DNA from 4 places in the Actinomadura rugatobispora genome. Region 2 is predicted to be linked to each of the others. Evidence: riboswitches for the same ligand, from Rfam matches in the RefSeq annotation. Region 2 holds a riboswitch; each other region holds the start of a gene.
What was found. Region 2 has a riboswitch for cyclic di-AMP ahead of ACZ466_RS29160 (CHAP domain-containing protein). Riboswitches for the same ligand answer to the same signal wherever they lie in the genome.
Positions count from the first base shown of each region.

Region 1: another riboswitch for cyclic di-AMP. It lies ahead of ACZ466_RS15765 (NlpC/P60 family protein); the one in region 2 lies ahead of ACZ466_RS29160 (CHAP domain-containing protein).
Region 3: another riboswitch for cyclic di-AMP. It lies ahead of ACZ466_RS30475 (C40 family peptidase); the one in region 2 lies ahead of ACZ466_RS29160 (CHAP domain-containing protein).
Region 4: another riboswitch for cyclic di-AMP. It lies ahead of ACZ466_RS23515 (coiled-coil domain-containing protein); the one in region 2 lies ahead of ACZ466_RS29160 (CHAP domain-containing protein).

Region 1 is NZ_AP029191.1:3,686,084-3,693,600, forward strand. It holds gene ACZ466_RS15745 (histone-like nucleoid-structuring protein Lsr2) at 345-668, opposite strand; gene ACZ466_RS15750 (RDD family protein) at 1,380-2,441, opposite strand; gene ACZ466_RS15755 (RDD family protein) at 2,450-3,307, opposite strand; gene ACZ466_RS15760 (amino-acid N-acetyltransferase) at 3,311-3,859, opposite strand; cyclic di-AMP (ydaO/yuaA leader) riboswitch at 4,181-4,301, shown strand; gene ACZ466_RS15765 (NlpC/P60 family protein) at 4,338-5,297, shown strand; gene ACZ466_RS15770 (class I SAM-dependent methyltransferase) at 5,609-6,238, shown strand; one part of gene ACZ466_RS15775 (IS5 family transposase) at 6,299-6,641, shown strand; one part of gene ACZ466_RS15775 (IS5 family transposase) at 6,641-7,197, shown strand.
Region 2 is NZ_AP029191.1:6,510,438-6,517,954, forward strand. It holds gene ACZ466_RS29145 (NAD-dependent epimerase/dehydratase family protein) at 211-1,266, shown strand; gene ACZ466_RS29150 (TetR/AcrR family transcriptional regulator) at 1,389-1,982, shown strand; gene ACZ466_RS29155 (hypothetical protein) at 2,044-2,298, opposite strand; cyclic di-AMP (ydaO/yuaA leader) riboswitch at 2,606-2,743, shown strand; gene ACZ466_RS29160 (CHAP domain-containing protein) at 2,914-3,606, shown strand; gene ACZ466_RS29165 (glycosyltransferase) at 4,070-5,053, shown strand; gene ACZ466_RS29170 (LysE family translocator) at 5,075-5,704, shown strand; gene ACZ466_RS29175 (PucR family transcriptional regulator) at 5,981-7,246, shown strand; gene ACZ466_RS29180 (ATP-binding cassette domain-containing protein) at 7,274-7,517, opposite strand, start outside.
Region 3 is NZ_AP029191.1:6,822,286-6,829,802, forward strand. It holds gene ACZ466_RS30465 (Mut7-C RNAse domain-containing protein) at 138-947, shown strand; gene ACZ466_RS30470 ((deoxy)nucleoside triphosphate pyrophosphohydrolase) at 971-1,414, shown strand; gene ACZ466_RS30475 (C40 family peptidase) at 1,445-2,422, opposite strand; cyclic di-AMP (ydaO/yuaA leader) riboswitch at 2,429-2,569, opposite strand; gene typA (translational GTPase TypA) at 2,759-4,612, shown strand; gene ACZ466_RS30485 (FHA domain-containing protein) at 5,059-5,544, opposite strand; gene ACZ466_RS30490 (hypothetical protein) at 5,527-5,673, shown strand; gene ACZ466_RS30495 (hypothetical protein) at 5,749-6,126, shown strand; gene ACZ466_RS30500 (4Fe-4S single cluster domain-containing protein) at 6,402-7,235, opposite strand; gene ACZ466_RS30505 (AAA family ATPase) at 7,232-7,517, opposite strand, start outside.
Region 4 is NZ_AP029191.1:5,302,420-5,309,936, forward strand. It holds gene ACZ466_RS23505 (DUF2199 domain-containing protein) at 1-79, opposite strand, end outside; gene ACZ466_RS23510 (hypothetical protein) at 159-380, shown strand; gene ACZ466_RS23515 (coiled-coil domain-containing protein) at 1,298-2,242, opposite strand; cyclic di-AMP (ydaO/yuaA leader) riboswitch at 2,246-2,422, opposite strand; gene ACZ466_RS23520 (S8 family peptidase) at 2,561-3,730, opposite strand; gene ACZ466_RS23525 (serine/threonine protein kinase) at 3,878-5,704, opposite strand; gene ACZ466_RS23530 (sterol carrier family protein) at 5,983-6,426, shown strand; gene ACZ466_RS23535 (LamG domain-containing protein) at 6,510-7,145, shown strand; gene ACZ466_RS23540 (hypothetical protein) at 7,150-7,517, opposite strand, start outside.

The sequences.
Region 1 (7,517 bases), 2.8 Mb from region 2:
GTCCGGGATGTCCGAACCTGTCCTTCCGCAGGTGCTGGCACCAATCAATCTAGCCCGCCCCGAGGAGGCCGCCCGGTGCTGCCCACCGAGAGACGTTCCCCAGCTAAGCGCTGTTCAGTCTCATCCAACTACCGCACGGTTGCGTCATGTTCCCGCTACGCCCCAAGCGAACGGAACCTTCCCGCAGGTGGACCACCACTGGACCACGACGCGCGCACGGCCGCCGACGCGATGGCCGATTGCATCCTGTCTACCGCGACATGCCCGATACAACCCAAAGATCTCTACGCCACAAGCGAACGGCCCGTCTCACCATCGGAGACGGGCCGTCGCGGCGAGGCGTCTCAGTGGGCGGCCTCGTACTTCTCGATCACATTCGCCGGGATGCGGCCGCGCTCATTGACCTTGATGCCGTGGTCCTTGGCCCAGGCACGGATCTCGGCGCTGCGCTCACGGCTGGACGCACCGCGCTGGCGACGGCGGCGAGTGGTGGCGCCGGCCTTACGGGACTTCTCCACGAACGGCTGCAGAGAATCCCGCAGCTTCTTTGCGTTGGCGCTACTGAGGTCGATCTCGTACGAGGCGCCGTCGATCGAGAACGCTACGGTCTCGTCCGCCTCGCCACCGTCGAGGTCGTCGACGAGAAGCACCTGAACCTTCTGTGCCATGGGGACAGACCTTTCAGCTGGAGCAAACTGCATTCGGTTGACAAAGATATACCGCGATGCTTGCCGATGACAATTCAACTCGCGCGGAAGTAGCCTTCCCCCTCGGTAACTCTTCGTAATCGCCGCCCTCCGAATCCGACGCACGGGCGATACGCGGCGGCAAGGGGCGATACGCGACGGGCCGCCACCGGCGGTCGACCCGGGGTGGCAGGCTGTATGTATTTGTCCGGCAGCCCCGGCCGGGACGGGGATTTCGGAGGTGACCGGGGTCACCTCCGGAGGCCCTGACCAGCACGATCGATCATGCATTGGACCGGTTTCGCGGGCCCCCGGGCTTTCCCGGCCGGGTCCGCGGGCGAAGAAATTAGGCCGGGCACCACCTTAACCGGGGCGGCAACACCCACCCCGGAGCCATCGATTAACCCTGACGTAACGGCACTAACCACACCGGCCCAGGGGGAATGCACGGCAGGCCGGACGCCCGCACGGCAGCCTGATCACGTGCCTCCACCGGGGGGATGTACATCGATACCGGCGGGGGCGGGGTCGGCGAAATCCGTTGCCGTGCGGGGGGCTCGGCCAGGGGAAGTGCTCCGTAGGCGAGTACGGCGCGGGTGACTCTACTGCATACCGATTACAGCGGATAAGTCCTCAATGTCGTCACACAAGGCTCGGCGGGGTGCCGCCGCGTTGTGTCCGCTGGGCGGTTGCTCAGGCGGCGCCGCGCTTCACGACGACGGTGGCCGCAAGGCGGTCGTGCAACGCCTGCCGGCGCACGCCCTCGTACATCAGGCCCGCGTTCCCCACCCAGAAGACACCGGCGATCAGACCGAACACCGGGACGGGCCGTACGGCAATAGGAAGCGCATAGGTGGCCGACCGCAGCAGGGAACGCGCCACCCCTAGCCGTGGGGGCTTCTGAAGCTCTTCCTCCGGAACGCTCCCGTTCTCTGAGGCATCCCCCAGAGCGACTTCCGCCGCGGCTACGGGAGCTCCTTCCACGGCGCCTTCCGGGACTCGTTCCGGGACGTCTTCCAGGACGTCTTCGTGCCCGCCTTCCCGGAAGCCTTCCGCGGCATGTTCCCAGCCGTCTTCAGGAGCGCCTTCCGCCACACCTTCCGCGGCGCCTTCGCGATCCGCTTGGCGGACGCGTTCCGAGGCGCCTTCGACCGTTCCTTCCACGCCGCCTTCCACAGCGCCTTCCCGGACGCCTTCCCGGACGCCTTCGGCTTCTTCGGCGCCTTCGCCTTCCGCCGCTATGGAGGGCTCTGGCGCGCTTTCGACGTCCCGCCGGGCCGTGACGGGCCCCGGCGCCCCCGGCACGCCCCCTGAGGCCGCGAGAGCCGCGCTGCGCACGCCCGGCAGACCCGAGCCGACCCAAGGCCCCTCAGCGACCTCAGAAACGCTCTGGGAGGCTCCCAGGGCACCGTCCGCGGGCGCCGCCGCCCCCTCCGGGACGGGGAACCGCACGACCTCGATGCCCGCGAAACGCTTGCCGAGCGTGCGCCCCCACAGGGAGAGCTGGATCCACTCGTACAGCAGCAGGAAACCGGCGACGGCCGGCGGCGCGACGACGTCGAAGTCGGCGGCCGGCACCACCTCGCGGACGACCGCCACCACGGGCAGCCCCACCACGAGCGTGTCGACGATCCGGGCGAGCAGCCGCTGCCCCGGCTCGGCCAGGCCGGGAACGACCTCCGGGAGCGGCCCCTCGTCAGGAGGCCCCTCGTCGGGGAGCGGGTCGGCCTTCGGTGACTGATCCGCCGCCGCCATGTCCCGCCTTACTCCCTGTACTCGGAGTACTCGTCGTAACCCGCATCGCCGTCCTCGACCCGCTCGTCGATGACAAGCGTGCCCGCGAAGCGGTCGTGCAGGGACTGGTGCAGAGGCTGGTCCCAGATCGCCCACAGGTAGGCCATCAGAGCGCCGATCCAGACCAGGAGCATCCCGTACGCCAGGTAGTCCCACACCATCACGGCCAGGACCAGGAAGAAGAACCCGCCGATCAGGTAGCCCACGTGGATGATGCCCGCGCGCCACACCGCCTGGGTGGTCGTCAGGGCGTCACCGGCGGGACGCACCTGGACGACGCCCAGGTGCAGCATCCGCTTGCCGAGCGTGCGCCCCCAGAGGGAGAGCTGCACCGCCTCGTAAATGAAGGGCAGCACCGACAGGACCGCGAACAGCGTGAAGATGATGGGCCAGTTCCAGATGCCGCCCTCGGTGTCGGTCTTGCTGCCCGCGCTGTCCAGGCCGATCGTGCCGATGACGATCGGCAGGACGAGCGCGAACCCGAACACCGCCACCAGCGCGTTGTCGAGCAGGCGTGCGCCCGCGCGCCGGTAGATGGGGGCGAGGGGCAGGCTGGCGGCCTCGGAGACGTCGTCCTGGTCGCCGCCGTAGTACCCCTGGTCCTGGTACCCCTGGTCCTGGACGGGCTGCTGCTGCCACCCCTGCTGCTGGGGAGGCGGCGCCTGGTTCTGCCACTGCGGCTGGTTCTGCCACTGCTGTTGTTGCGGCTGCTGCCATTGGGGCCCCTGGTAGGGCGGCGGCGGGCCGTACGACCCCTGTCCCTGTCCCTGCGGCGGGCCCGGCTGCGGCGGCTGGGAGTGCCTGCCGCGTCGGGGGGATCTACTCATCGGTCAGTCCTCCAGGCGAAGCAACATCCGGGTATTGCCCAACGTATTCGGCTTGACCCGGTCGAGGTCCAGGAACTCTGCCACGCCTTCGTCGTAGGAGCGGAGGAGTTCTTCGTACACCTCTGGTGAAACGGGAGTCCCGAGGATGGGACGGAACCCGTGACGCCCGAAGAACTCCACCTCGAAGGTAAGACAGAACACCCTTCGCACGCCCAGTTCCCGTGCCGTGTCCAGCAGGCGGGCCACGATGCGGTGACCGATCCCGCGTCCCCCGTATCCCCGCTCGACGGCGACCGAACGGACTTCCGCGAGGTCCTCCCACATGACGTGCAGCGCGCCGCATCCGACGATCCGGCCACCGCCGGGGGCCACAGGGCCGTCCCCCTCCGGTACGGGAAACCTCTCCTCGGCGACCCAGAACTCCTGCACGTCCTCGTAGAGCTTGACGGTGGACTTCTTGAGCAGGCGGCGCCCCGATCCCGCGTACAGGCCGACCAGCCGGCTGATGTCCTGGACGTCGGCGGTGCGGGCACGCCTGATCACGACTTCCACAAACAACCGACGTTATCGGACGGCCGCGGCCCGTCCCGACGAAGGGTGTGAGCGCGCGGAACGGTTCTGGGGGACGGCGGGCAAAATACGGCAAAGCACAACCCAAATACCAGACATACCAGTCATTCAACTCAGAATCGGTCACGGCACCTGGGTTTTCGTCACATCCGGTTGGCACGCCCCTCCGGTTCCGTTAGTCTCCTGCGCTGACATCGGCCGCCGGGACCGATCGCCGGGACATCCGCCCGGACACGGGCGGCCGGACCGCCGAGTCCACGGGCCGCCGCCAGCGTTCCGGGAGCCGGGAACCCAATGTCGGAAGCGTTCCGGGAGCCTCCCGGAGCCGAGACCGACCGGGGTCAATCCGCGTCCATCGCCGCGGACGGGCTGCTCCTTGCCCGCACCCGTCAGCTAACTCGGTAGGCGGACGAGGAGAGGAGAGTTGGTGGAGCGCTCGCGCCCTGGTTCCTTTTCGCGCATGAGACCGGCCGCACGGCTGCGCGCCGGCACGCTGGCCGGCACCGTCGCCGCGATGACCGTGCTGGCACCGCCCGTCGCGGCGCACGCCGACCCCGAGCCGTCCACCAAGGAGCTGCAGACCCAGGCGCACAAGCTCGCCGACCAGCTCGAGCAGCTGACCGAGCAGTACAACGGCCTCAAGGTCAAGCTCCAGCAGTCGCAGCGGGCCGCCAAGGTCGCCACCGACAACGCCGCGCGCCAGGAGAAGGCACTGCAGGGCGTCCGCGAGAAGCTCGGCAGCCTGGCCGCCACCAGCTACATGCAGGGCGGCGCCACCGACCCCACCGTCTCCTTCGTCGCCGCCCAGGACCCGCAGGCCATGCTCGACCAGGCCGCGACCCTGCGCTACTTCGCCACCCAGGACGGCACCCGCGTCGCGAGCATGATGCAGGCCATGCAGGCCGCCCAGCGCGCCCGCAAGTCCGCCGACGAGCGCTCCCAGCAGGTGGAGAAGCTGCGCGGCCAGCTCGACTCGCAGCGCAAGAAGGTCACCACGCTGTATGAGAAGGTGCGTGGCAAGCTCGTCAAGCGCGACCCCACCCAGCTCGCCAAGCTGCCCGTCGTCGGCAGCGGCAAGGCCGCGCAGGCGCTGCGGCTGGCGATGACCAAGATCGGGCGCCCGTACGTGTGGGGCGCCGAGGGCCCGTCCACCTTCGACTGCTCCGGCCTGATCATGTGGGCCTACAAGCAGGTCGGGATCAGCCTGCCGCACTACACCGGCAGCCAGTGGAACGCCGGCACGCACATCTCCAAGAGCCAGATGCAGCCGGGCGACCTGATCTTCTTCTACTCCGACCTGCACCACGTGGGCCTGTACGTGGGCGACGGCAAGATGCTGCACGCCCCGCAGACCGGTGACGTGGTGAAGATCGCCCCGATCGCCGGTCGCCCGTTCGCGGGGGCGGTCCGGGTCGCCTGATCCCTCTCGAAAACCATCCGGAAGCGGCACACCTCAAACACCAAACCCATCTCGCCCGCAGGGGGGTTCGCCCACCCAGGCCGCTGGCCCGCCCGGACCTCGCCCGCCGGGAGGCTCGCCCACTCGGAGCGCCCGCCCACTCGGGGTGCTCGACCGCGGGGGGTTCGCTCGCTCAAGGCGCTCGGCCACCCAGAGCACTCGCCCGCTAGGGCCTGTCCCGTGATCATGTGATCGGACAGCCAGACCTTAAGGGGTTGGGGGACACGGGGCCGAGAAACTGCGAACGTGCGCGGATGCTAGTTTCCTTCCCCGTGATGGAACATCAGGACGACACCCGGGCGGCCTACGACGGGGTCGTCAAGCTGTATGCGTCGATGTTCGCTAATCAGTTGGAGACGCAGCCGTTCTCGCGGAACATGATCGGTACCTTCGCTGAGCTGGTGCGCGGGACGGGGAACCTGCGGGCAGTCGACGTCGGGTGCGGGCCTGGACATCTGACGGCCATGCTGCACGATCTGGGGCTGGACGCCTTCGGGCTCGACTTCTCCCCGGGCATGGTCGACCACGCCCGGCGGGCCCATCCGGCGCTGCGGTTTGATGAGGCGCGGATGGAGGCCCTGCCGGTCGAGGACGGCGCGCTCGGCGGCGTGCTGGCCCACTACTCGATGATCCACACCCCTCCTGGGGATTTGCCCGCGCTGCTCGCCGAGCAGGTGCGTGTGCTGGCACCGGGCGGCCTGCTCCTGGTCTCGTTCTTCGCGACCGACGGATCGGAGCCGGTCCGCTTCGACCACAAGGTGACGCCCGCCTATAGCTGGCCAGCGGACCGGTTCGCCGAGTTGCTGGCCGGGGCCGGGCTCCTCCCGTTCGCCCGGCTGCTCCACGACCCGGCCTCCGAGCGGGGCTTCCTCGACGCCCACTTGCTGGCCCGCCTCCCCTAGATCGTGCCCGTGGCCTTTGGGGGCGGTTTGGTGTAGATCATCCATGTGGATGAGGAACGTCTGAAGCGTCATGATCTGACGGATGCGGAGTGGCTGCTGTTGGAGCCGCTGCTGCCGTCACAGACCGTGCATGGAGCTCGGTGGAATGATCATCGGACGGTGATGAACGGGATCTTCCATCGGACGCGTACGGCCACGCCGTGGCGTGACCTGCCGCCCTGTTATGGCAGGTGGAAGACGGTCTACAACCGGCATCGCCGGTGGTCGCTGGATGGGACGTGGGAGCGGATCCTGGACGGGCTGCGGGCGGGCTGCGACGAGGTCGAGGGCGAGGATTGGACGGTCAGCGCGGACTCGACTGTGGTCCGCGCGCACCAGCACGCGGCCGGGGCACGGCACGCTCCGGCCGTCGACCTGCCTTCAAAGGGGCTTGCAAAGATCACGAAGTGACGTCGGCGGGTCGGGAGGCCCTGGGACGGTCACGGGGCGGGCTGTCCACGAAGATTCACCTGGTGGCCGATCGGCGGTGCCGACCGATCAGCCGGATCCTCACCCCGGGCCAGCACGCGGACTGCCCGAAGTTCATCCCGCTGCTGAAGTCCATCCGCATCCCGCGCCGTGGCCCTGGACGACCCCGCAACCGGCCGGCCAGGGCGATGGCCGACAAGGCCTACTCCTCTCGCACCAACCGCCGCTACCTGCGCAAACGCAACATCAAGGCCGTCATCCCGATGAAGAAGGACCAGGCCGCCAACCGCACGAGACTCGGCTCCAAAGGCGGCAGGCCCCCGGTCTTCGACCGGGAGGCCTACAAAGAACGCAACACCGTCGAGCGCTGCGTGAACAAACTCCGCCAGCATCGTGCCGTGGCCACTCGCTACGACAAACGACAACGCATCTACCAGGGCACCATCGACGTCGCCTCGATCCGCATCTGGCTCCGCGACCCCGTCACATGATCACGGGACACGGCCTAGAGGGTTCGCCCGCTCAGGGGCCTCGCCCGCCAGAGGGCGAGGTTGCTCGTGGGATTCGCCCGTTCGGAGGGCTCGTCCGCTCGGGGCTCTGGTCCGCGCGGGAACTCGTCCACTCGGGGGGCTCGCTACTTGAGGGGTTCGCCCGTTGGGGTTTGCCTGCTCGAGGCGGTGGTCTGGCTGGGCTCGTCCACTCGGGGGCTCGTCGCCTCGGGGCTTGCCCGCTTGGGGTGCTCGCCCGCCGGGGGTTCGCCCGCCGAGGGCTCGTCCACTCGCGGGGGCGTCGCTCGCCTGGGGCTTGGCGA
Region 2 (7,517 bases):
ACCGCGCGTAATCGGCCGGTCGGATCCCGCGGGCGGCGGGGGCACGGTGGGACGGGGGAAGAGCCGGGCGCGGACGCCCGCGGCGGGCGCGGAGTTCACGGCCGTCCGGAGCCGGTCAGCCGCGGGGCGCGGCGTTGACCGGCCGCCACCGCCTGCCGAAGCTGTGCTCATCGATCAAAGGGGGCGCGGAATGCGGGCAGGGGGAGTTTCATGAAGGTCCTGATCACCGGGGGCGCGGGCTTCATCGGAAGCACGATCGCGTCGGCGTTCGCCGAGCGCGGAATCGTTCCGGTCGTGCTCGACAGCCTCGTCACCGGACGGTCCGAGTTCACCGAGGGAAAGATCTTCTATCAGGGCGACATCGCCGACGGGACCGTGGTGGACGAGATCTTCGCCGCCCATCCCGACATCGCCGTCGCGGTCCATTGCGCGGCGCTCATCGTGGTGCCCGACTCGATGTCGGATCCGCATCGCTATTACCAGGTCAACCTGACCGGGACGCTCAGTCTCGCCGGCCATCTGATCCGCAACGGATGCGACCGGATGATCTTCGCCTCGACGGCGGGGATGTACCGCCCCGGGCCGGACCTGTCGGTGACCGAGGACTCCGCGCTGGAGCCGCAGAACCCCTACACGCGCTCGAAGATGATGGCCGAGCTGCTGCTGGAGGACCTGTGCGCCGCCTACGGGCTGCGGGTGGTGTCGCTGCGCTACCTCAACCCGATCGGCGCCGACCCGCGGATGCGCACCGGCCTGCAGAGCAGCAAGCCCACGCACGCGCTGGGCAAGATGATCGAGTCGTACGAGCTGGGCGTGCCGTTCCGGATCACCGGGGTGGACTGGGACACCCGCGACGGCACGGCGGTTCGCGACTACATCCACGTGTGGGACATCGCCCGCGCCTTCTGCGAGGCGGCGGCGCGGTTCGACGCCATCGTCCCGCATGACCAGAACGGTTCCGACGGAAAGAACGGAAAGAACGGCGCGGGCGGCGGTGGCGGCCGCAGAACCGGTTACCAGGTCATCAATCTCGGCACCGGCGGCGGAACCACCGTGCGGGAACTCGTGGACGCCTTCCGCGGCGTCGTCGGGGACGGTTTCCAGGCGGAGGAGGCGCCCGCCCGCCCCGGCGACGTGGTCGGCGCGTTCGTCAATCCCGCCAAGGCGCTGGAATTGCTCGGCTGGAAGCCCGAGTACTCCATCGAGGACGCCATCCGCCATTCCCTGGAATGGGCCGCGCTCCGGAGCCGCACGGACGTGGCCTGAGCCATGACCTGATCTTCGGGGGCCGCCGCCCGCGCGGTGGGAACGGACGTGCGAGAGTATGGGATCGGTCACACGTTCGGTACCCCCGAGGAGGCGCGTTGAGCGGCGATGTGCGGATCACCGTGACGCGGACCCTGAGCAAGGAGCAGCAGGCGCGGCGGGAGCGGCTGATCGAGGCCGCGCGCCTGCTGGCGTTAGAGGGCGGCTACGCCGCCGTGACCATGCACGACGTGGCCGACCGGGCCGGTGTGGCCCGGGCCACGGTCTACCGCTACTTCGCCACCAAGGACCACCTGCTGACCGAGGTCGCCGCCACCTGGGCGCACCGGATCACCGACGACATCGACGCGCTGGCGGTCGGGGGCACCCCGGTGGAGCGGCTCACCGCGATGCTGGAGCGGATCGTGCGGGTGGCGGCCGAGGAGCTCACCCTGACCTCGGCGATCGTCCAGGCGGTGACGGCGGACGACTCCAGCGTGGACGACGCCCGCACGGTGCTCTTCCTGTTCGTCCGGGACCGGCTGGCGGCGGCGATCGGCGGCCCGGTCCCGGAGCGGGAGGAGGTCGAGATCGTGCTGGGCCACGTGCTGCTGGCCGGCCTGGTCAGCCTGGCCTCGCTGCGGCGGCCGGTGGACGAGGTCGCGGCGATGGTGCGGACCTCCGGCCGGCTGGTGCTGGCCGGGGCCATGGCGGGCAGCGGCGCCGCCGGCCCCTGAGCCGGCCCGTGAGTCGACCTTGAGTCGGCCCTGGGCCGTCCCGCACAGGGTGTGACGTATCTCACCGTCCGGCCCGCGCGGCCTCTCGCGGGGCGTTCCGCGGAGCCTCTCCCGGGGTTCGCCGTGCGCTGTCCCTGGTGGCCGCGGGCGTCGTCCGCCGGACCGGCCAGGGCGTCCCCTCGGCGCGTACGGGCACCCGTTCGGCCAGGGCCCGCGCCAGCATCAGAGCCCCCACCGCCACGAGCGCCAGGCCCACCAGACCCGCGCCCGCCAGGCCCAGCAGAGTGATCAGCAGCAGGCCCAGATCCGGCCCCATCGTCGTCCTCCCGCCCCATGACTCGACTTTGAAGTCCGGATCCTTCCCCGATGTCGGGACCTGATGCGTCCCAGGGGCGGACTTTGTTCCGGTCCTGAGTGCTTTGCCCCAGATTTGCGCTGAGCTGGAAGTTTGATACCTTCTGTCCAGTTCTGGTGATGCGACCCATGCGTCGTCGGAGCCGGCGAACCCGCCCCGTAGGGGTCGGAACCGCCTCAACGGTCGCGTGTGCGGACCAACGAACCCGCGCGAACCCGTGTCCATCTGATCGCAGTGCCGGCGGCCCTGAAGGCCGCCGCTCCGCCGAGTCCATTCCACGCCGACGACGGCGTCCGGAGCCGGGGACCCAACTCTCTGGGGTGAATCGGCGCACGTCTGTGCGCCGTAGGGCGACTTCCACGCCCGAATCCGACAGCTAACCCGGTAGGCGGCCTTGGAAGGAATCAGGAGACCCCTGCTTTGTCGTTCCGTACGAACCCCGCTTATACGGCCCTGCTCGCCACTCTCCGTGACCGTGCGAGCGAGCTGACCTCCCAGACCATCGCGCTGCGCGGCCGTGCGGCCGCCGGCGTCGTCGGCGGCGTCGCCCTCGGCGCGCTGACCCTCGGCTCGGCCGTGGGCGCCGTGGCCTCCTCCGACTCGTCCACCGGCAGCACCGGCGCCGTCGCGGGCGCCGCCGCGGCCGGCAAGAACGGCCACGGCACCGTCCGCGCGGAGGGGCTGGCCGAGAAGACCGGCTCCACCGCCCAGAACGCCGAGGCCGCCCGGAACGAGCCCGGCTCGGGCGAGAAGGCCCAGTCCGCCAGGGCGGCCAAGACCACCCAGTCCGCCTCCGCCCAGCAGGTCCTGAAGCTGGCCGAGAAGCAGGTCGGCATCTCCGAGGGCAGGGGCGGCCAGACCAAGTTCCACGACTGGTACGTCAGGAGCAACGCGGCCAAGGCGACCGCCGCGCGCGACGGCGGCTCGGTGTCCAGCTACAACGGCGCCCAGTGGTGCAACATGTTCGTGTCCTGGCTGGGTGCGCAGACCGGCACGAAGGGCATGGGCGCCGACGCCTACACCGTCGCGCACGCCAAGTGGTTCGAGAAGACCGGCCACTGGGGCCACAAGGCCAAGCCCGGCGCCGTGGTGTTCTTCAACTGGAACGGCGGCGGCGTCGAGGGCATCCAGCACGTCGGCATGGTCGTCAAGGACAACGGCGACGGCACGATCGACACCATCGAGGGCAACACCAGCAACAAGGTCATGAAGAAGACCCGCGACGAGGCGCAGGTCGCCGGGTACGGCTACCCCCAGTACCGGGGCTGACCCCGACCCGCTCGTGCGCCCAGGGCGCCCCGCCATCCGTGGCGGGGCGCCCTCCGGCGTTTCCGGACGGGGCACAGGTGATGTTCGACTGCGCGCCCCCCGACCGACCGATGGTCTTCCACGCCCCGTGCACGAAGGAGGAGAACCTGGACCAGACCGGGCTCGACGCCGTCCGGCGGCGCGCGCACCGCGATGCGGGGGGACGGGGAGGGAGCGCGGCGTGGCTGACATGCGAGCACCGGAATGGGCGCGGGACGGCGGGCGCGGTGCCCGCCGCGACATCGTCATCGTCTGCGACGACGTCGACGGGCCGGGCGGCGTCCAGCGCTGGGCGCACGGCCTGGCCGGGCTGCTGTCCGGACGCGGCCACCGCGTCACCCTGGTCGGCGTCACCCGATCGGCGGAGGCCGCCCCGCACGAAGCGCGCGAGGCGGCTCGGGCGCGGCCGTACGCCGTCGAAACTTTGCACGAGTCCTGGCCGCTGCCCGCCCTGGAACGGCGTCCACGCACGCTGCGCAACCGTCTCGACCTGCGGGCGCGGCTGCTCGACCGCAGGCGCGCCGCGACCAGGAGGGACGGGGCCGTCCGGCTGGCGGCTCTGCTGGATGGCGCCCGCCCCGGCGCCGTGGTGATCGTGGCGCAGGTGTGGGCGATGGAATGGGTGCGCCTGGCCGGGCTGGGCGGCCGCGCCGGGCTGCGGGTGCTGGCGCTGCCCGCCGAGAACGCCGGCCACACGCCCCACACGCTGCTCGCCGTGCCCGGCCGCGCGGCCGTGCCGCGCGAGCCGGTGATCGCCTGCCTGGGCCGGCTGTCGCACGAGAAGGGCGCGGACCTGGCGATCGAGGCCTGGGCGTCCATGGCGGCCCGGCATCCGCGCTGGCGGCTGCGGCTGTACGGGGCGGGCCCGCGCGAGGGCGCGCTGCGGGAGCAGGCGGAGCGGCTCGGCGCGGCGGGCGCGGTGGAGTTCGCCGGGGTGGCGCGGGACGTGCCGGACGCGCTGGCCCGGGCGTCGATCTTCGCGCTGCCGTCCCGCCGGGAGGGCTTCCCGACGGCGCTGCTGGAGGCGATGGCGGCCGGGCTGCCGGCGGTCGCGTTCGACGGCGCTCCCGGCGTCCGCGACCTGGTCACCGACGGGGCGGACGGGCTGCTGGCCCGTCCCGGCGACACCGCCGGGTTCGCCGCCGCGCTGGACCGGCTGATCATGGACCCGGAACTGCGGGAGCGGCTGGGCGGCGCCGCGCCGCGCGCGGCCCGCCGGTTCGAGGCGGGCGCGGCGCTGGACCGCTGGGAGCGGATGTTCGACGTGCTCCACCGGGAGCCGTCCTCCGCCCGGACCACGGCGCCGGCGGCGCCGCGCGTCCCGGCCGCGTCTGTGGCCCGGGCCCTGCGCCGGGGCGGGGTTGGACCCCGATCGCCGAAGCCGATTGGACCTGTGCCCGGTGACTGAACCGGCCCTAGCGTACGGACCATGACCCATCCGATCCTGTTCCTGCTGGCCGCCACGACGCTGATCGTGATCCCCGGTCCGAACCACCTCTACATCGCCGCGCGCAGCGTGGCGGACGGCCGGCGGGCCGGCATCGCCTCCGCGCTGGGCGTGGAGACCGGCACGCTGGTGCACGTGGCGGCCGCGGCGGCGGGCCTGTCGGCGATCGTGGCCGCGTCCGCGACCGCCTTCGGCGTGCTGCGCTACGCGGGCGCCGCGTACCTGGTGTACCTGGCGGTGCGGACGCTGCGCGGCGGCGACCGGGTGGACGGGCCCGAGACCTCGCCCAAGCCGCTGCGCCGGGTCTACCTCGACGGCGTTCTGATCAACATCTTCAATCCCAAGGTCGTGCTGTTCTTCCTGGCGTTCCTGCCGCAGTTCGTGGACCAGCGGGCGGGCGCCGTCCCGGCGCAGATCGTGGTCATGGGCCTGGTCACCGCGCTGATCGGGCTCGTCAGCGACGTGCTCTACGCCGTCGCCGGCGGGTCGATCGGCGCGATGCTGCGGGGCCGGCCGCGCTTCCGGCGCGGGCAGCGCTACGCGACCGGGGCGATCTACCTCGGGCTCGGCGCGGTCGCCGCGTTCGCGGGCCCCGGCCCCAGGCGCGCCTGACAGGGGCCTCACGGTGGGCACGGCCCGTGTGGGGGACCAGGCAGGGGACGCACGGGGGCGCGGTCGTTGACCCGGTGCTTCCCAAGGCGCGATGCTGTTGTCCGATGCGCCCCCTTGCGCGGATATGACGGCTGTATCCCTTCACGGGAACGACGGTTTGTCATCCGGATGACAACGATGTGCGCGCAATGCGTGGCCCGGTTCGCAGCGGACGCGTACACCGCTCTGTAACTTCCGATGAGCCCCTGGTTGCCGACGGGGCGGGAGGTGCGAACGGTGACCACGACGCTCGAGGAACGCACGCCCCTGAAACCGTGGGCCGGCGTCCCCTGTGAGATGTCCGATCTCATGCGGCCCCATCTGGACGCGCTGGCCGAGGAGATGATCCAGGAGATCCTCTCCGAGATCCCCGAGTACGCCCGCCCGCAGGACGAGGAGTACTCCCGGCTGGTGCGGCTGGCCGTCGAGGGGGCGCTCCAGCAGTTCGTGGACCTCATCGTCGACCCCGACAGCTCCTGGGAGCCCGTCGCGGCCGTCTACCGGGAGATCGGCTGGGCCGAGGCGCGCGAGGGCCGCAGCCTCGACGTCCTGCAGACCTCGATGCGGCTCTGCGCGCGGGTGGCGTGGCGGCGGCTCGCGGCCGAGTCGGAGACCTTCAACATCTCCCGGCGCGCCCTGGCCAGCCTCGCCGAGGCCATCTTCGCGTTCCTGGACGAGATCGCCCGCGCCGCCGCCGAGGGTTACACCAAGGCCCGCGCGCAGGAGGCCGGCGAGCTGGAGCACCGCCGCCGCCGGTTGCTGGACCTGCTGCTGGCCGAGCCCCCGGCCGCCCCGCAGGCGATCGCCGACCTGGCCAGGCTGGCGCAGTGGCGGGTGCCGCGCACCGTCGCCGCCGTGGTCCTGTACGAGCGGAGCCGGCAGCCGTTCTCGCACCCGTCGCTGCCGCCGGACGTGCTGGCCGACGTCAACCGGCGCGAGCCGTGCCTGATCGTGCCGGACCCGGAGGGGCCGGGGCGCGGGCGGATGCTGGAGTCGTCGCTGCGCACGTGGGTCGCCGCCATGGGCCCCACCGTCAAGACCGAGGACGCCGCCAAGTCGCTGCGCTGGGCCCGCGAGGCGCTGCCGCTGGCCCGGCGCGGCATCCTTCCGTCCGAACGGCTGATCCGCTGCGCCGACCACATGCCCACCCTCGTCGTCTTCAAGGACGAGGAACTGGTGCGGGCGATCGCGGACCTGCGTCTGGCGCCGCTCAAGGCGATCAGGCCCCGGCATCGTGAACGCCTGATGCGCACTCTCCTGGCCTGCATCCAGAACGGTTTCAACGCCACCGAGGTCGCCGGCCGCCTCCACGTGCACCCGCAGACCGTCCGCTACCGCCTGCACCAGCTGGAGGAACTGTTCGGGGGAAACCTCTACGACCCCGAGTCGCGGATGGAGATGGAGATGGTGCTCACCGTCTGGCTCACCTCGGCGGACGCCGAACAGCGCCCCACCGAAGCCGCCTCCTCCTCTTCCGGCGCCTCCGTCTCGCCTGCCACGTAGACCACACCGCGGGGCGCGGTTGCGGTCCTAGGCTTCGGCCGGGTTCCGCATGCCCGGTATGCGCGGCTCCCGCCGCGCCGGGCGAGGCTGGGCCGGGGCCGGCGGGAACTGGCCGCGCTGCCCGGAGGCCGGGGGTCCTGAGGTAGTCGTCGTCTGGGGCGTGACCGGCTCGGCCTTCCCGGCCTCCTCGGCCTGCTGCGCGGCGAAGACCTCGCGCAGCTCGTAGACCACGTCCTCGGCCGGACGCGCCACGATCCCCGCGACCCGCCCG
Region 3 (7,517 bases), 310 kb from region 2:
TATGCACAGTCCTTAGGAACGGTACGGGTACGGGCCGTCCTGGCCGTGTGGAACGCGCGCGTACGGCGCCGACCTCAAGGGGGTGAACCGCCGGTTAATCCGATCGACATCTCGCTCGCGCGTGGCATGCTGGCCGCGTGGAGCCCGAGATAAGGATCCGGATCGCCGACGAACTGCTGATGTTCCTGCCGGCCGCGCGCCGCCGCCCCAGGCAGGGGGTGGCGCATGGCGGGACGTCCACGCTGGGGCACATCGTGGAGTCCCTGGGCGTGCCGCTGCCCGAGATCGGCGCGCTCATGGTGGACGGCGAACGGGTCGAGCCGGGCTACCAGCCGGCGGCGGGCGACGAGGTGGCGGTGCTGGCCGTGCCCAGGCCCCAGCCCGTCCCGCTCGACGCGGGCGAGGTCGCGCCACGGTTCCTGCTGGACGTGCACCTGGGCACCCTGGCCCGCCGCATGCGCCTGCTGGGGCTCGACACCGCGTACCACAACGACATGGACGACCCCGCGCTCGTCGTCCAGGCCAACGAGGAGGGCCGGGTCCTGCTGACCCAGGACCGCGGCCTGCTGCGGCGGCGCGCGCTGTGGTTCGGCGCGTACGTGCGCGGCTCGCGCCCTGACGACCAGCTGCGCGACCTGCTGGGACGGTTCGCGCCCGTGCTGCGGCCGTGGACGCGCTGCACCGCGTGCAACGGGGTCCTGGCCACGGTGGGCAAGGAGGAGGTCGAGCGGGAGCTGGCCGACGGCACGCGCCGCAGCTACGACGTGTACGGTCGCTGCACCGACTGCGGCCAGGTCTACTGGCGGGGCGCGCACGGCGGGCACCTGGAGAAGATCGTCCACGAGGCGGTGCGCGCCGTCGCGGCGGCCCGTACCGGCGCGGACGGCGCCGGCCCTGAGGGCTCCGGCGCCGGGGTGCCGGAAACGCCGGAGAGCGCGGCCTCCTGAGACGCGGCCCGCGGCGTTCCGGCATGATGCCGGGCAGGGCAGGGCCGGGTGGAGAGGGGCTGGTTGCGATCAACGTTGTGGTGGGCGCGGCGATCATTTCCGGCGGGCGGCTGCTGACCGCGCAGCGGGCGGAGCCGCCGGAGCTGGCCGGGGGCTGGGAGTTCCCCGGCGGCAAGGTCGATCCGGGGGAGTCGGACCAGGACGCGCTGGTCCGGGAGTGCCACGAGGAACTGGGCGTCAAGATCGCGCTGGGGGCGCGGATCGGCGGCGACTGGCCGCTGAGCCTGGGCGGGGTGCTCCGCGTGTGGATCGCCGGGATCGTCGAGGGCGAGGCGAAGGCCCTGGAGCACCTGGCGCTGCGCTGGCTCGGCCCGGACGAGCTCTACGACGTGGACTGGCTCGCCGGTGATCTTCCCGTGGTGGAGGCCGTCCGCCCCTACGTGCCCGGCGGCGCCCCGGGCGGCTGAGCGAGCCCGGGAACGCCGCCGGTTCGCGGGTCACTCGATGCGGTTGGCCCCGGCGAAGTCGGAGCGGTCGGACATCTTGGAGATCTTGACGACGTCGCCGGTCCGCGGCGCGTGCAGGTACTTGCCATCGCTCAGGTAGATGCCCATGTGGTGCAGGCTGCCGCCGAAGTACACCAGGTCGCCGGAGCGCAGCTCGCCCTTGCTCACCTTGCGGCCCTGCCCGTACAGGTCGCCGGTGTAGTGGGGGAGGCCGGGCTTGCCGACCTTGCCGTAGGCCCAGACGACCAGGCCGGAGCAGTCGAAGCTGTTCGGCCCCGCGGCGGCCCAGACGTAGGGGCTTCCGAGCTTGCCGAGGGCCTTGCGGGCCATCTTCGCGGGGAGCCCGGAGCCTTTCACGGTGGCGCTGAGCCCGGTCTTGGGGTCCTTGGCCGTGGTGGTGGTCAGCTTGTCGAGCTGCCTGGTCACCTCGTCCACCTTGGCCTTGGCGGCCTGGCGGGCGGTCTCGGCCTGGGCGGCGGCCTGCCGGACCTGGGCGGTCCTGGCGGCGGCCGCGTTCCGCGCGCGGTTGGCGGCGTCGATCTGGGCCTGGAGCCCGTTGACGGCGGCGGCCCGGCTCTGCACCAGGTAGGCGGAGGCGGAGAGGCCGGTGGCGTCGCCGGCGCCGAACAGCATGTCGGGGCTGCCGGTCATGTAGTTCGCCGCGGCCAGGCGGCCGAGTTCCGTGCGGGCGGGCGCGGCCTGGGCCTGGAGCGTGGCGGCGGCCTTGGCGGCGGCCTGTTCGGCCTGCTTGGCCTTGCCGAGCTCTACGCGGGTCTTGTTGTAGCGCTCGGTGAGCTTCTCGGCCTCGGTGTTGAGGGCGTCCAGCCGCTTGCGCAGTTCGTCCTCGCCGGGGCCCGGCGCGCGTACGGGGGAGTGGACGGCCGCCTGTGCGGCGGCGATGGGGGTGCTGAGCGCAACGATCGCCAGAGTGGGCACGGCGAAGCGGCGCTTCCAGGGGACCGGAGTCAAACCGGTGTCTCCTCTCCTTGGCCGCCTACCGGGTTAGCTGACGGGTTCGGGCCAGGAGTCGCCCTACGGCGCACCCGGAAGTGTGCGCCGATTCACCCCGGGGGCCTGGGTCCCCGGTTCCCTCGCGGGATTCGGCGGTACGGCCGTCGTCCCGGGGGGCGGGACTTCCAACGACCGGATCTGCAGGAGACTACAAAGAGAGGGCAAAGTTCGCCAAATAGAGCAAATGTGACAGATGGGGCGGCGGTCCGGGGCGGAGAGGCCGTACGGCCAAGTAGACTCAGTAGGTCGCACGTCTGCGGCGGATCCCACCACTCTCACCCAAGGCGAGACCGCATGCCCATCTCCACGCGCGATGACCTCAGGAACGTCGCGATCGTCGCCCATGTCGACCACGGCAAGACGACGCTGGTCGACGCCATGCTCTGGCAGTCAGGGGCCTTCCGCGAGAACCAGGACGTCGACGACCGGGTCATGGACTCCAACGACCTGGAACGTGAGAAGGGCATCACCATCCTGGCCAAGAACACCGCCGTCCGGCACGCCGGGATGACCATCAACATCATCGACACCCCCGGCCACGCCGACTTCGGCGGCGAGGTCGAGCGCGGGCTGTCCATGGTCGACGGCGTGGTCCTGCTCGTCGACGCCAGCGAGGGCCCGCTCCCGCAGACCCGGTTCGTGCTGCGCAAGGCCCTGGCCGCGCGGCTCCCGGTGATCCTGGTCGTCAACAAGACCGACCGCCCGGACGCCCGCATCGACGAGGTCGTCGACGAGACCTACGAGCTCTTCATGGACCTCGACGCCGAAGAGGACCAGATCGACTTCCCGATCGTGTACGCCTCCGGCCGGGCCGGCCGGGCCTCCCTCGCCAAGCCCGGCAACGGCGAGATGCCCGACAGCCCCGACCTCGAGCCGCTGTTCGACGTCATCAAGCAGACCATCCCGGCCCCCTCCTACGACCCCGACGCCCCCCTCCAGGCGCACGTCACCAACCTGGACGCCTCCAGCTACCTGGGCCGGATCGCGCTGTGCCGGGTGCACTCGGGCGTCATCAAGAAGGGCCAGCAGGTCGCCTGGTGCAAGCGCGACGGCAGCGTCGAGCGGGTCCGCATCAGCGAGCTGATGATGACCGAGGCGCTCACCCGCAAGCCCGCCGACGACGCCGGACCCGGCGACATCATCGCGCTGGCCGGCATCCCCGACATCATGATCGGCGAGACCCTCGCCGACCCCGACGACCCGCGCCCGCTGCCGCTCATCACGGTGGACGAGCCCGCCATCTCGATGACCATCGGAACCAACACCAGCCCGCTGGCGGGCCGGGGGAAGGGCACCAAGGTCACCGCCCGGCTCGTCAAGGACCGGCTCGACCGCGAACTGGTCGGCAACGTGTCCATCCGGGTCCTGCCGACCGAGCGTCCCGACGCCTGGGAGGTCCAGGGACGCGGCGAACTGGCGCTGGCCATCCTCGTGGAGAACATGCGCCGCGAAGGCTACGAGCTCACCGTCGGCAAGCCCCAGGTCGTCGCCAAGGACATCGACGGCAAGCGGCACGAGCCGGTCGAACGGCTCACCATCGACATCCCCGAGGACCACCTGGGCGCCGTCACCCAGCTCATGGCGGTCCGCAAGGGCCGCATGGAGCACATGACCAACCACGGCACCGGCTGGATCCGGATGGAGTTCCTGGTCCCGGCGCGCGGCCTGATCGGCTTCCGCACCGAGTTCCTCACCGAGACCCGCGGCACCGGCATGGCCCACCACGTCTTCGAGGACTACGAGCCGTGGTTCGGCGAGCTGCGCACCCGCCCGTCCGGATCACTGGTCGCCGACCGCACCGGCGCCGCCACCGCGTACGCGATCATCAACCTGCAGGAGCGCGGCACCTTCTTCGTCGGCCCCACCACCGAGGTCTACGAAGGCATGATCGTCGGGGAGAACGCCCGCTCCGACGACATGGACGTCAACATCTGCAAGGAGAAGCAGAAGACCAACATCCGCTCCTCCACCGCCGAGGCCACCGAGACGCTGACCCCGCCGCGCCTGCTCACCCTTGAGGAGGCGCTGGAGTTCGTCCGCGAGGACGAGTGCGTCGAGGTCACCCCGTCCGCCGTACGGCTGCGCAAGGTCGTCCTGGACGCCAAGGAGCGCGAACGCACCCGAGCCCGAGCCAAGCGCGCCGGCTAGGAGTGTGGTCTGGGGGGAGGTGTTCACCTGGGGGGCTGTGTTGGTCCGGGGGGCCACCCCCCAGACCCCCGGGTCGGGGCGATCGGCCCCTTCGCTCGCCTGGCGGCTCGCTACGGGGCCGCCCACCCCGGCAAGGGGCTCCGCCCCCTGCACCCCCTGACCACCACCGAACGTGGACTTCAATCCCCACAGGTCAACGCACCACCAATGAGCCGATGGGCTTGTGCGAGGTCTTGGGCCCCTCAATTGCCCCTGCGGTGGTGATCGGGGGTGCGGTGATGGCTGTCGGGGGGTGCAGGGGGGCGGAGCCCTCCCTGCCGGGGGAGTGGGGGCCGGCCCCCACCGGGGTGACCGGTCCCGTAGCGAGCCCCCAGGCGAGCGCAGGGAGCGCTCGCCCCGCACCGGGTGGTGTGGAGGGTCGCCCCTCCACAATGAAAAGACCTCTTCTAGTTGAGCTGGACGGTGCCCGTCACGTCGGCGGCCAGGCGGAGCTGGTCGCCGTCGCGGAGTGGGGCTTCCACACCGCGCGGCAGGCGCTCGCCGTTCACGAAGGTGCCGTTGGTGGAGCCCTCGTCCCGGACCCAGGCGGTGCCGGACGGGTCGAGCCACACCGTGGAGTGGCGCCGTGACACGTTGTCGTACTGCGTGAACGTGCCCGCCACCGGTGACTGGCCCGCGTCCCGGCCCAGCACCAGGTGCTGGCCCACCGAGACCTTGAGCTCGCCCGTGGGGAACTGCACGCGCAGTACGGGGGTGCCCTGCTGCGGCAGGGGCCGCAGGCACGACTCGCACTGGGCCGCGGCCGGGTTGCTCAGCACCGCCTCGCAGTAGGGGCACATGTACGCCGTGCTGTCGGGGCCGGGCCGGTGCTGCTGGCCCTGGACGTCCGGCGGCAGCAGCGTCGCCTCGCGCCCGTGCGGCGGCGGCTGCATCGGTCCGCCCTGCTGCTGCGGCGGGTACGGGTTGTCCGCGGGGCCGGGAGGCGGCGGAGCGTACTGGTGCTGCTGGCCCTGCTGCTGGTCGTGCGCGGGTGGCTGCGGCGGGCCCCACTGGTCCGGTGAAGGCGGCGGGGGAGCGCCCCACGGGTCGGACTGCTGCCCGGGCCCCTGCCCCTGCTGCTGCCCGCCCTGCTGCTGGTGCTGCTGCGGCGGCGGCGCGTACTGCTGGTGGGGCTGCGGGGGCTGGTGCTGTTCGGCGGGAGGCTGCGGTGGCCCCCAGCCGCCTTCGGCTCCCTGCCCCTGCTGCTGCTGGCCCTGGCTCGGCGGGGGAGCGCCCCACGGGTCCTGCTGGGACGGCGGGCCGGGCTGCTGTTGCTGTTGCTGTTGCTGCTGCGGCTCACCGTACTGGGGCTGCGGAGGCCCGTACTGCGGCTGGGGCGGCCCGTACTGGTCCGCGGGGGGACCGTGCTGGCCGCCGTGCTGCGGCTGTGGCGGGCCGGGCGGCGGTCCGGACGGCCCAGGGGGGCCGGGCGGCTGGTGCTGGCCCTGCCCGTGCTGCTGCTGCGCCTGCTGTGAATACGGAGAGTCACCGAACTTGGGCTCGCCGAAAGGCGAGTCGCCGTAGGACGGCGGCGGCTGGTGCTGGCCGTGCTGGCCTTGCTGGTGCTGCGGCGGCTGTGGCGGGCCCTGGCCGTACGGGTCGTAGGACGGCTGGCCGTGCGGCTGCTGCGGACCGGGAGGCTGCGGACGCGGTGGCTGCTGACCACCGCCTCCGGCGCGCGCAAGATTGGCCCCGCAGCTCAGGCAGAGCAGATCGCCCTGCTGGAAGGGCTCGTCACAGACAGGGCATTTCAAGGTCGCCATGACACATCCCCCGCTCGTACCCCAGCGCGCTCCAGCGTCGTTGTGAGGTGCTCCATGTCACCTCTACGCGGGATCCCGATGTAGTACACCCGCCTTCCCTCCGGCCCTTCGTCCACGGACACCTGCACTCGGGGCCCTGCGTCTTCGTTTTCCTTAGCGGCATCGGCGCCGGTCAAGGCCCCGTATCTCGACTGCCCCAGCGGGGACAGCGGTACGACGCGCTGGTTGGCCGACCCCCTCCAGAGTAGAGAGCCACTCTGGGAGTGTCGCCCCCCAGGGTTCAGCCGATCGATGTACGGCCCCGTGATGACGGCGTCACATGACCCCAGGATCTCGCGTGCTTCTGGAGAACGCGAGAGCCGAGAGTAGACATATCCGCTGTAGACGAGAATGTCCAATGGAATCGTCTCATGGTGAGACTCGTCCCGCCACCTGCGGATACCGTGCACCAACGCGGCCAGCGCCCCCGGCTGCTGGAACGGCTCTCCGCCCGAGATCGTCACTCCTTCCACCGGTCCCGGCAGCGATGCCAGCCATCCCAGCACCGCCTCCACCGGCACTTCCTTACCCGGATCGGCGTCCCACGTGTCGCGGGACAGGCACCCGGGGCAGTGCAGCGTGCATCCCTGCGTCCAGATGCCCGCCCGCACGCCCGGGCCGAGTGTGGTCACCGGGTAGTGCGCCTTGGCGAGAAGCAGCCCCCGCCCCTCAGCGGGTGCTCCACCTCTCTCTACCTGGGATGCGGAGTTCGCCGCCGGAGTTCCGAAGTTTTGCCCGGGGGTGACGGAGGCCTCAGCGGCGGGGCGGGTGGGCTCCGTCACAGGAGGTCCAGGTGGACGATGCTGCCCTCGCGGCGGATCCCGGAGACGGTGATCCGCTCCTCCGGGACGAGGTCGCGGTCGAACAGCGCGCGCGCCAGGGGGTTGACGAAGTAGGACTCCAGCGCCATCCCGATGCCTCGGCCCCCCTTGTCCAGCTCGGTGGTGCACCACCCCCGCAGGGTCTCCAGGGGGTCGCCCTTCACCGCCAGCACCAGCCGGTGCTCGTCGGTCACCCGCCGGCAGATGTTCGCGAACTGGAGATCGAAGATCTTGTTGGCGGCC
Region 4 (7,517 bases), 1.2 Mb from region 2:
CCTCGGAGGAGTAGTGCTGGGGCAACTCGTCGTGCTTCTCGCCGCAGCAGGAACGCACGAATCCGACATGGCTGGACATGCAGGGGAGCCTATTCGGTCGGGCCGCCGCCGGCCCGCGCTCACGACCGACTGATCGCGGAACCTGGCATCATCGCCGGATGACGCCCTCATGGACGATCCGGCACTTCTCCCAGGCGAATCCGAAGGGGCGGGACCAGGGTGACGTGCCCGCGCTGCTGCGGAGGGTCGCCGACTCCATCGAGGAACTGGGCCCGGTCAAGGTGCAGGACCTCATCCTGCACGAGGAGATCACCGAGGACGGGCCGTGGGTGAGCGCGACCGTCTACTTCCACCCCGCCGACCCCGCCGGGGCCTCCTAGCCGCGCGGGGTGCGGTCCCAGAGCCGGAGGCCCGCCGGAGGCGCGGTACTCGCTATCTTGTTCGCGGCGGCGGGGTCGTCCGCACGGTAAAGGGTGGGACCCGGGGTGCGGACTGGGCCATCTGCCTCGTCGCTTCGAGCTCCGGCGGCGCGCACCACGTGACCGCCGTTCGCCGGAGGGCCGGCCGGCGGCCGCGCGATGGTTAGCGTCTACCTGATAGATAAGCGGCCATCCCGCAACGACCGTCACGGGCGCGGAATGGGCTTCCCAGAGTCAGAGGCCCCCGCCGGAGGCGAATGAACCTGGGCTATGTGCCGAAGTTCTAGACTTCCGCGTCTATCCGACAGCGTTTCCTGCACGGCAGCGGCCTTCCCAGGCCCAAGCCCGGCCTGTCGGCGATCCAACCCGGCTCCGGCGACAACCTGGGCTGGCATCTGGATCAGCTTTCACACTTTGAAGGCATCCACGACCCCATCGACCCTGAACAAGAGGCACCCGTGCGCCAAGTGGTCATCGACACATCCGACCCCAGCACCCTGACCGTCTACGTCATGGCTTTCAACACCTGACACCATCGACTCGCACTGCACCATGGGTGCCGGGTGATGGCACAGCCTCCTAGAAAGCGGCGCGAGCGCCCAAGCGAGACGGCGAAATGATGGCCGATTCCTTTGACCCTGCCTTGGCGGGTCCCGGACGATAAGCCCGTCACGGCGCGGCTGGTCTTCACGACTCGTCAGCGCACGCCGATCAGCCGTACTGAGGCCTGGAAACCGGTCCTTGAGCGGGCCGGTGTGCCGTCGATGCGCGAGAACGGGTACCACGCGCTTCGCCGGCGTCCTACTCGAACGCGGCGTCGACATCCGGACGTACACGCACCTGATGCGCAAGGCGAGCGCATGACCTGCGCCCCCGGTCTAGAAGACCGAGATGTGGACGTGGTCGAAGTGGTTGGCGGTGGTGCCGCCGCGGTTCTCCATGCTGCGCCAGCCGGGGCTGCGCATGTCGTAGATGCGCTGGCGCCAGATCACGTACTTGATGCCGAGCCTGCTGGCGTTGGCGATGGCGTACGCGGCGGTCTGGTCGCCCTGGGCGCGGCCGTTGGCCGAGGGCATCGAGCCGCCCGTGCTGACCATGAAGTCGCAGGCCTGGCCGGTGGCGTGGTCCTGGGCGTCGACGCCGCCGCGGAAGCAGCCGATGGTGGGGAACGGTCCGAACTCGATGTCGATGCTGTTCTTGGCCTTGAGCATGCGGGGGGTGACCCCGCCCATGCCGACGCTGGGCGACTCCGGCTTGTACTTCTTGACCAGCGCCTTGATCCTGGCCTTCTCCTTGACCAGGTCGCGGATCTCCTTCTCGAGCTCCTTGATCTTCTGCTCGGCCTCGCGCTTGGACTTCTCCTGCTCGTTCACCAGCTTCTGGATCTGCTGCACCTGGGCGGACTGGTTCTGCGCCACGTGGCTGACCAGGCTGAGGTTGCTGAGCGCGTTGGAGGGGTCGTCGCTGGAGAGGACGTTGACCGAGGGATCGGCGCCGCCCGTCATGTACTGGTTGGCGGCGAGCTGGGCGACCAGGCCGCGGGCGGTCTGGAGGTCCTTGCTGAGCACCTTGGTCTTGTCCAGGGCCACCTTGACGCTGTACCGGGTGTCCTTCAGCTTCGCCAGGTCGCCGCCGTACGCCTTGTCGAGCTTCTCGATCTGGGCGTTCAGCTTGCGGATGCGGCCCGCGTCGCCGGGCTCGGCCTGAGCGGGGGGCGCGGTGCCCGCGGCGAGCGGCAGGGCACCGGCGAGCGCCGCGAGTGCCAAGGCGGGACGCCGTAGCCGGGCGGGCCAGCGGCGGGTGGAGTTGGGGGTCTCCTCCACGTCCTCTCCTCTCCTCGATCGCCTACCGGGTTAGCTGACGGATTCGGGCCGGGAGTCAGCCCTATCACCGCCCGCGGTCACGGGTGGTGAATTCACCCCGGCCGGTCTGGTCCGGGGGCGCGCCCCCGGACCTGATGGCTGTGGGTCCCCGGCTCCCGGGCGGGGTAGCGCCGCGGGACTCGGCGTGGCCGGCCGCCGCCCCGCCCGAAACGGGCGGCTCGGCGGCCGGATGCCAACGAACTGTAAGATCCTCGCCAAGATTAAACCCCAGCGGCACCTGGGATGGCTCGATGGCCGGGCCATCCTACGTGACCGGGCTCACAGACCCGCTTTGTAGAGGAGCCGGTTGGCGGTCCCGGACGGCAGCCGTCCGATCTTTCCCTTTGTTGAGTTGTCGTTCAGCCATTTCTGCACCTGCGGGAACGTGGCCCCGCGGTTGCCGGCCAGGTAGAGCGCCGCGACCCCGCTCACGTGCGGTGCAGCCATCGACGTGCCGGAGATCGTCGACTTGCCGCCGCCGGGCCAGGCCGAGGTGATCCCGTAGCCGGGCGCGAAGATGTCGACGCACGAGCCGTGGTTCGACCAGGTGGCCCGGTTGTCGTAGATCGTGGTCGCGCCGACCGACATCACCCAGCCCGCGCTGGACGGCGAGGTGTTGCAGGCGTTCTGGTTCTCGTTGCCCGCCGCCACCGAGACGAAGACGCCCGACTGCGACAGCTGCTGCACGGCCGTGTTGAGCGCCGCCGACTTGGGGCCGCCGATCGACAGGTTGGCCACGGCGGGCTTGGCGGCGTTCTGCTGCACCCACTGGACGGCCTGGACGATGGTCGACACCGAGCCGAAGCCGTCGGCGTCCAGCACCCGCAGGCCGCGCACGTTGACGTTCTTGGCCACGCCCCAGGTCTTGGCGCCGATGGTGCCGGCCACGTGCGTCCCGTGCCCGTTGTGGTCCCAGCCGTCGCCGTTGAACTCCGGCGCGACCCAGACCGTCTTGGCCCGGCCGCCGAACTCGGGGTGGCTGTGCGCCAGCCCGGTGTCGATCACGTAGGCGTTCACGCCGGTGCCGGTCGAGGTGTAGGTGTAGGACTTCGACAGCGGCAGGGGGCGCTCGTCGATGCGGTCCAGGCCCCAGGTGGGGTTGCTCTGCGTGGCGACGAGCTTGACGACCTGGTCGTGCTCGATCGCGGCCACCGCCGGGTCGCGGCGCAGCTTGTCCAGCTGCGCGGTGCTCAGCTTGGCGGCGAAGCCGTTCAGCACCCCGTCGAAGCGCTTGACGGAGGTGGCGCGGACCCGCTGGGCCGCCGAGGCGGTGGACGCCCCGGACTTCAGCGTGACGATGTACCGGCCCGGCAGCGGGGTGCCCCGCGCCGCGGTGACGGTGACCGGCTCACCCGCCCCGGGGGCTGCGGAGGCGGGCAGGACGCCGGCGGCGGTGACGCACGAGGCGGCCGCGCCGACGACGAGGACCCTTCGGTGGACAGTCCGCAAGAGTTCTCCTTCTCTCCGGCGGGACCGTACGCGGTGCCCGCGGGTGGCCGAGATGATCGATCGGCCCGGAGGTACCTTAATGGATCTCCTGCGAAAAGAGCCCTTAAATCACGCTTAAATCGGCATTCCGGCCGGAGGTGGCACGGGTCAGCCGCGGGTGAGCTTTCCCTGGTATCCGAGCTGCGGCTGGCCGGGCGTGCTCCAGGCGTACTGGAGGGTGCCGTCCGGCTGCCGGCTGACCTGCACGGTGCCGTTCGTGCACGGCTTCGGAATGGCCAGCGCCATGGTGAGCTGCCGGTTCGTCCCCTCGGTGAGGGTGAGCGTCCCGGTGCAGTGGCTCCGCGGGTACACGGCCTTGGCGGTCTTCTCGCCCGCCGTGAACGTCACCTCGATCGGGAACGAGGCGCCCCGGGAGGGATTGACCGCTGTGCCCTTCCACGTTCCGGAGAACCCGTCGGGGACGGCGCTCACCGGACGGTCGTCGGGCGGCGCGGCCCCGGGTCCGGGCGAGCCGCCGGCGTCGTCCCGCCACTGCGGCAGCAGCACCAGCGCGATGATCGCGACGCCGACCAGCACCCCGATCGTCAGCGAGAGCGCCACGCCGAGCAGGTGGTTGCCGGGGCGCAGCCGGGTCAGCCGGTCCAGGGCGCCGGGGACGCCGCGGCGCGGCTCCTCGGGCGGCAGCGACAGGACCGCCGTGGAGTTCCGCTCGTCCTCGTCGCGGGAGGCGCCCATGCCGGGGATGAGGTGCGGCGTCGGCTCGGTCCGGTCGGCCGGATCCGCCTGGGCGGGCGGCTGCGGCCGCGGGTGGACGGACGGGATGGCCTGCGTGGCGGCGTCCTCGTGCACCGGCGCGTTCGCGGGCGGGACGGCGGCGCTCTGCAACGGCAGCGGGAAGTCCACGCGGGTGAGTTCGGCGGGCTCCTCCGGCGGCCACGGGTCCCCGCTGGACGACCCGTCCCCGCCCGTTTGCGCTCCCTGCCCGAACGACGCCGGCGCGGTGCTCGACGGCCGCTCCGGCGGCTGAGGCGGGGGCGGCGCGGCCGGTGGGGCGGCGGGGGCGGCGGGGGCGGTCTGCGGTTGCGGTTGCGGGGGTGTGGTGCCGCGTGCCAGCGCCCGTCCCTCGGCGACCAGGCCCTCCGGCATCCGCTCGGCCAGCGGGCCGGACTCGTCCAGCAGCCGTTCGAGGAGCCCGGCCGGGGTCGGGCGCCCGGCGGGGTCCTTGGCCAGGGCTTCGGCGACGATGCCCCGCAGGTATTCCGGGAACGCGCTCAGGTCCGGGTCGTCGTACATGATCCGCTGCATGACCTCGGTGGGCGCGTCGTCCCCGAACGGCGGGCGCGCGGTCACCGCGTACAGCAGCGTGGCGCCCCAGGCGAACACGTCGGCGGCCGGGCCGATGTCGATGCCGCTGAGCTGTTCGGGCGCCTTGTAGGACGGGTCGTCGGAGACCCGGCCGTTGGGGGCGGCGTCCACCGCGTCCAGCGCGGGCGTGACGGCCACGTCGCTCACGCGGGGTCCGTCCCGGCCGAGCAGGACGTTGGCGGGCTTGAAGTCGTGGTGCACCGCGCCGGCGCGGTGGATGGCGGCCAGCGCGACCGCGGTGCCGACCGCGAGCCGCTCGGCCACGGCGTCGCCGCGCGGGCCCTCCTCGGCCACCAGCTGGAGCAGGGAGGGGCCGTCGACCCACTCGCTCACCACGTACGGCCGGCCGCCCTCGACGTCGGCGTCCAGGATCCCGGCCACGCAGAAGCCGGAGACCTTGCGGGCGGCGGCGAACGACCCGGCGAACCGGTCGCGGGCGGCGGGCTCGCCGCTCAGCCGCAGGTGGAGCAGCTTGATCGCGACCTTCCGGCCGGAGCGGTCCCGGCCCAGGAAGACGGCGCCGTGCTCGCCGACGCCGAGCCGGCCGGTGATCTCGTACTCGCCGAGTCCGCGAGGGTCACCGGGCTGCAGGGGCAGCGCCTCGGCCATCTACACAACCTCCGTGTCATCCCGCCGGGGATCCCTCCCCGGCCGGCCCCCCGAAACCGTCCTCGCCCCCGGCCGGCGCGGTCCCTTTCTACCGGCTGCGCGAGCGTGCCGATGCCGTGGCGGCCGTACCGTGACCGTCGCGGCGGCAGTACCGTGACCGGCGGATGCCGGGCGGTGACCGGCGGGAGCCGGGCCGTGACGGACAGGAGCGCCCGGGAGCGGTCTCCCGGGGGTTCGGCCACGCCGCCGCACCGGGGGGAACGGTAGCGTCGGTGCCGATGTCGCGAACACCTCTCTCCCGTGCCGTGCTGGACGAGCAGCGCGGCGCGCTCGGCCTGCCGCCGCACGCCGGGTCCGACGAGCCCGCGGACCTGCGCAGGTCCGCGCTGGAGGCCGTGCTGGCCGCCCGCGACGCGGGCGCCGAGCCGGCCCGGCCGGTCCTGAGGGGGGCCGTGCGCTTCCTGCTGGACCGGCTCGCCGAACTCTCGCCGGGACGGTCGGTGGAGGTCCGGGTGCCCCCGTACGCCGCCGTGCAATGCATCGACGGGCCGCACCATACCCGTGGAACCCCCCCAAACGTGGTCGAGATGGACGCACCCACCTGGATCGCCCTGGCCACCGGCCGCCTGACCTGGGACGAGGCCCTCAAGTCCGGGCGCATCCGCGCCAGCGGCGCCCGCGCGGACCTCTCCGGCCACCTCCCGCTGCCGCCCGCCGCCTGAGGGGTTGTCCCGGCGGCCCGGCGCTGCCAGCGTGGACGGCGGACCCACGACCGCTCCGGGGGACGGCACGGAGAGGCGATGCCATGCTCATCGCACGCTGGATCTTCGACATCGACACCATCGACGGCCGGAGCGCGGCCGACGTCCAGGGCGCCGCGCCCGCCGTCGTGCTGGACGAGTCGGTCCGGGTCGTCCCGGGCCGGGACGGCGAGGCGCTGGCGTTCGACGGGCGCGCGCAGGCCGTGATCCCCGCCGCGCCGCAGCTCGTTCTCAGCCAGGTGTTCGGGTTCGCGCTGGCCTTTTTCGTGAACGTGACCGCGCCCCCGGACGGCGAGTGGCGCGGCCTGCTCTACAAGCCGGTGGGCGAGAACGACGCCCGCGGCGTCGGCATGTGGCTCTACCCGGACGCGATGCGGGTCCGCGGGCAGGTGTTCACCGCCAAGGGCCCCGACTACGTCGACAGCCGCACGTCCCTGCGGGTGGGTGAGTGGACGCATGTGGCGTTCGTCGCGGACGCCGACGGCATGTACCTCTACATTGACGGGCGGCTCGACGTGGGCGTCCCGCTGGAGCACGAGGTGGTGCCGCCGTACGGGCCGATCTACCTGGGCGGCCAGCCCGACCGCCCCGGCTTCACGGGACTGCTCGACGATCTGCGGGTGTACGCCTCGGCGCTGGACGCCGGCACCGTCCAGGCCCTGGCCCGCCCCCCGTCCTGACCTTCTACGGGGCCGCGGGATCGGTCGCGGCCCGGGTGAAGGGGAACTCCCGCTCCACACAGCGCTGGCGGGCCGCGTCGTCGGGGTACCGGGCCGGATTCCCGCACCCCGCCACCTTGATCACCAGCCAGGCGGTCAGGCCGAGCGTCGCCACCGACGCCGCGATCCCGACCACCGCCATCACGATCACGCCCCGGCGTCCCGGCGCCCCAGGGCCGGTCGCGGGCGGCGGCCACGCGTCCGGCGGCGCCCACGCGGCGGACGCCCTGGACCGGGCCTGGACCAGGGCGATGATCCCCACCACCAGCCCCGCCAGCGCCAGCAGGATCCCCAGCCCGCAGATCAGCAGCGTCGGCACGGACAGCAGCCCGA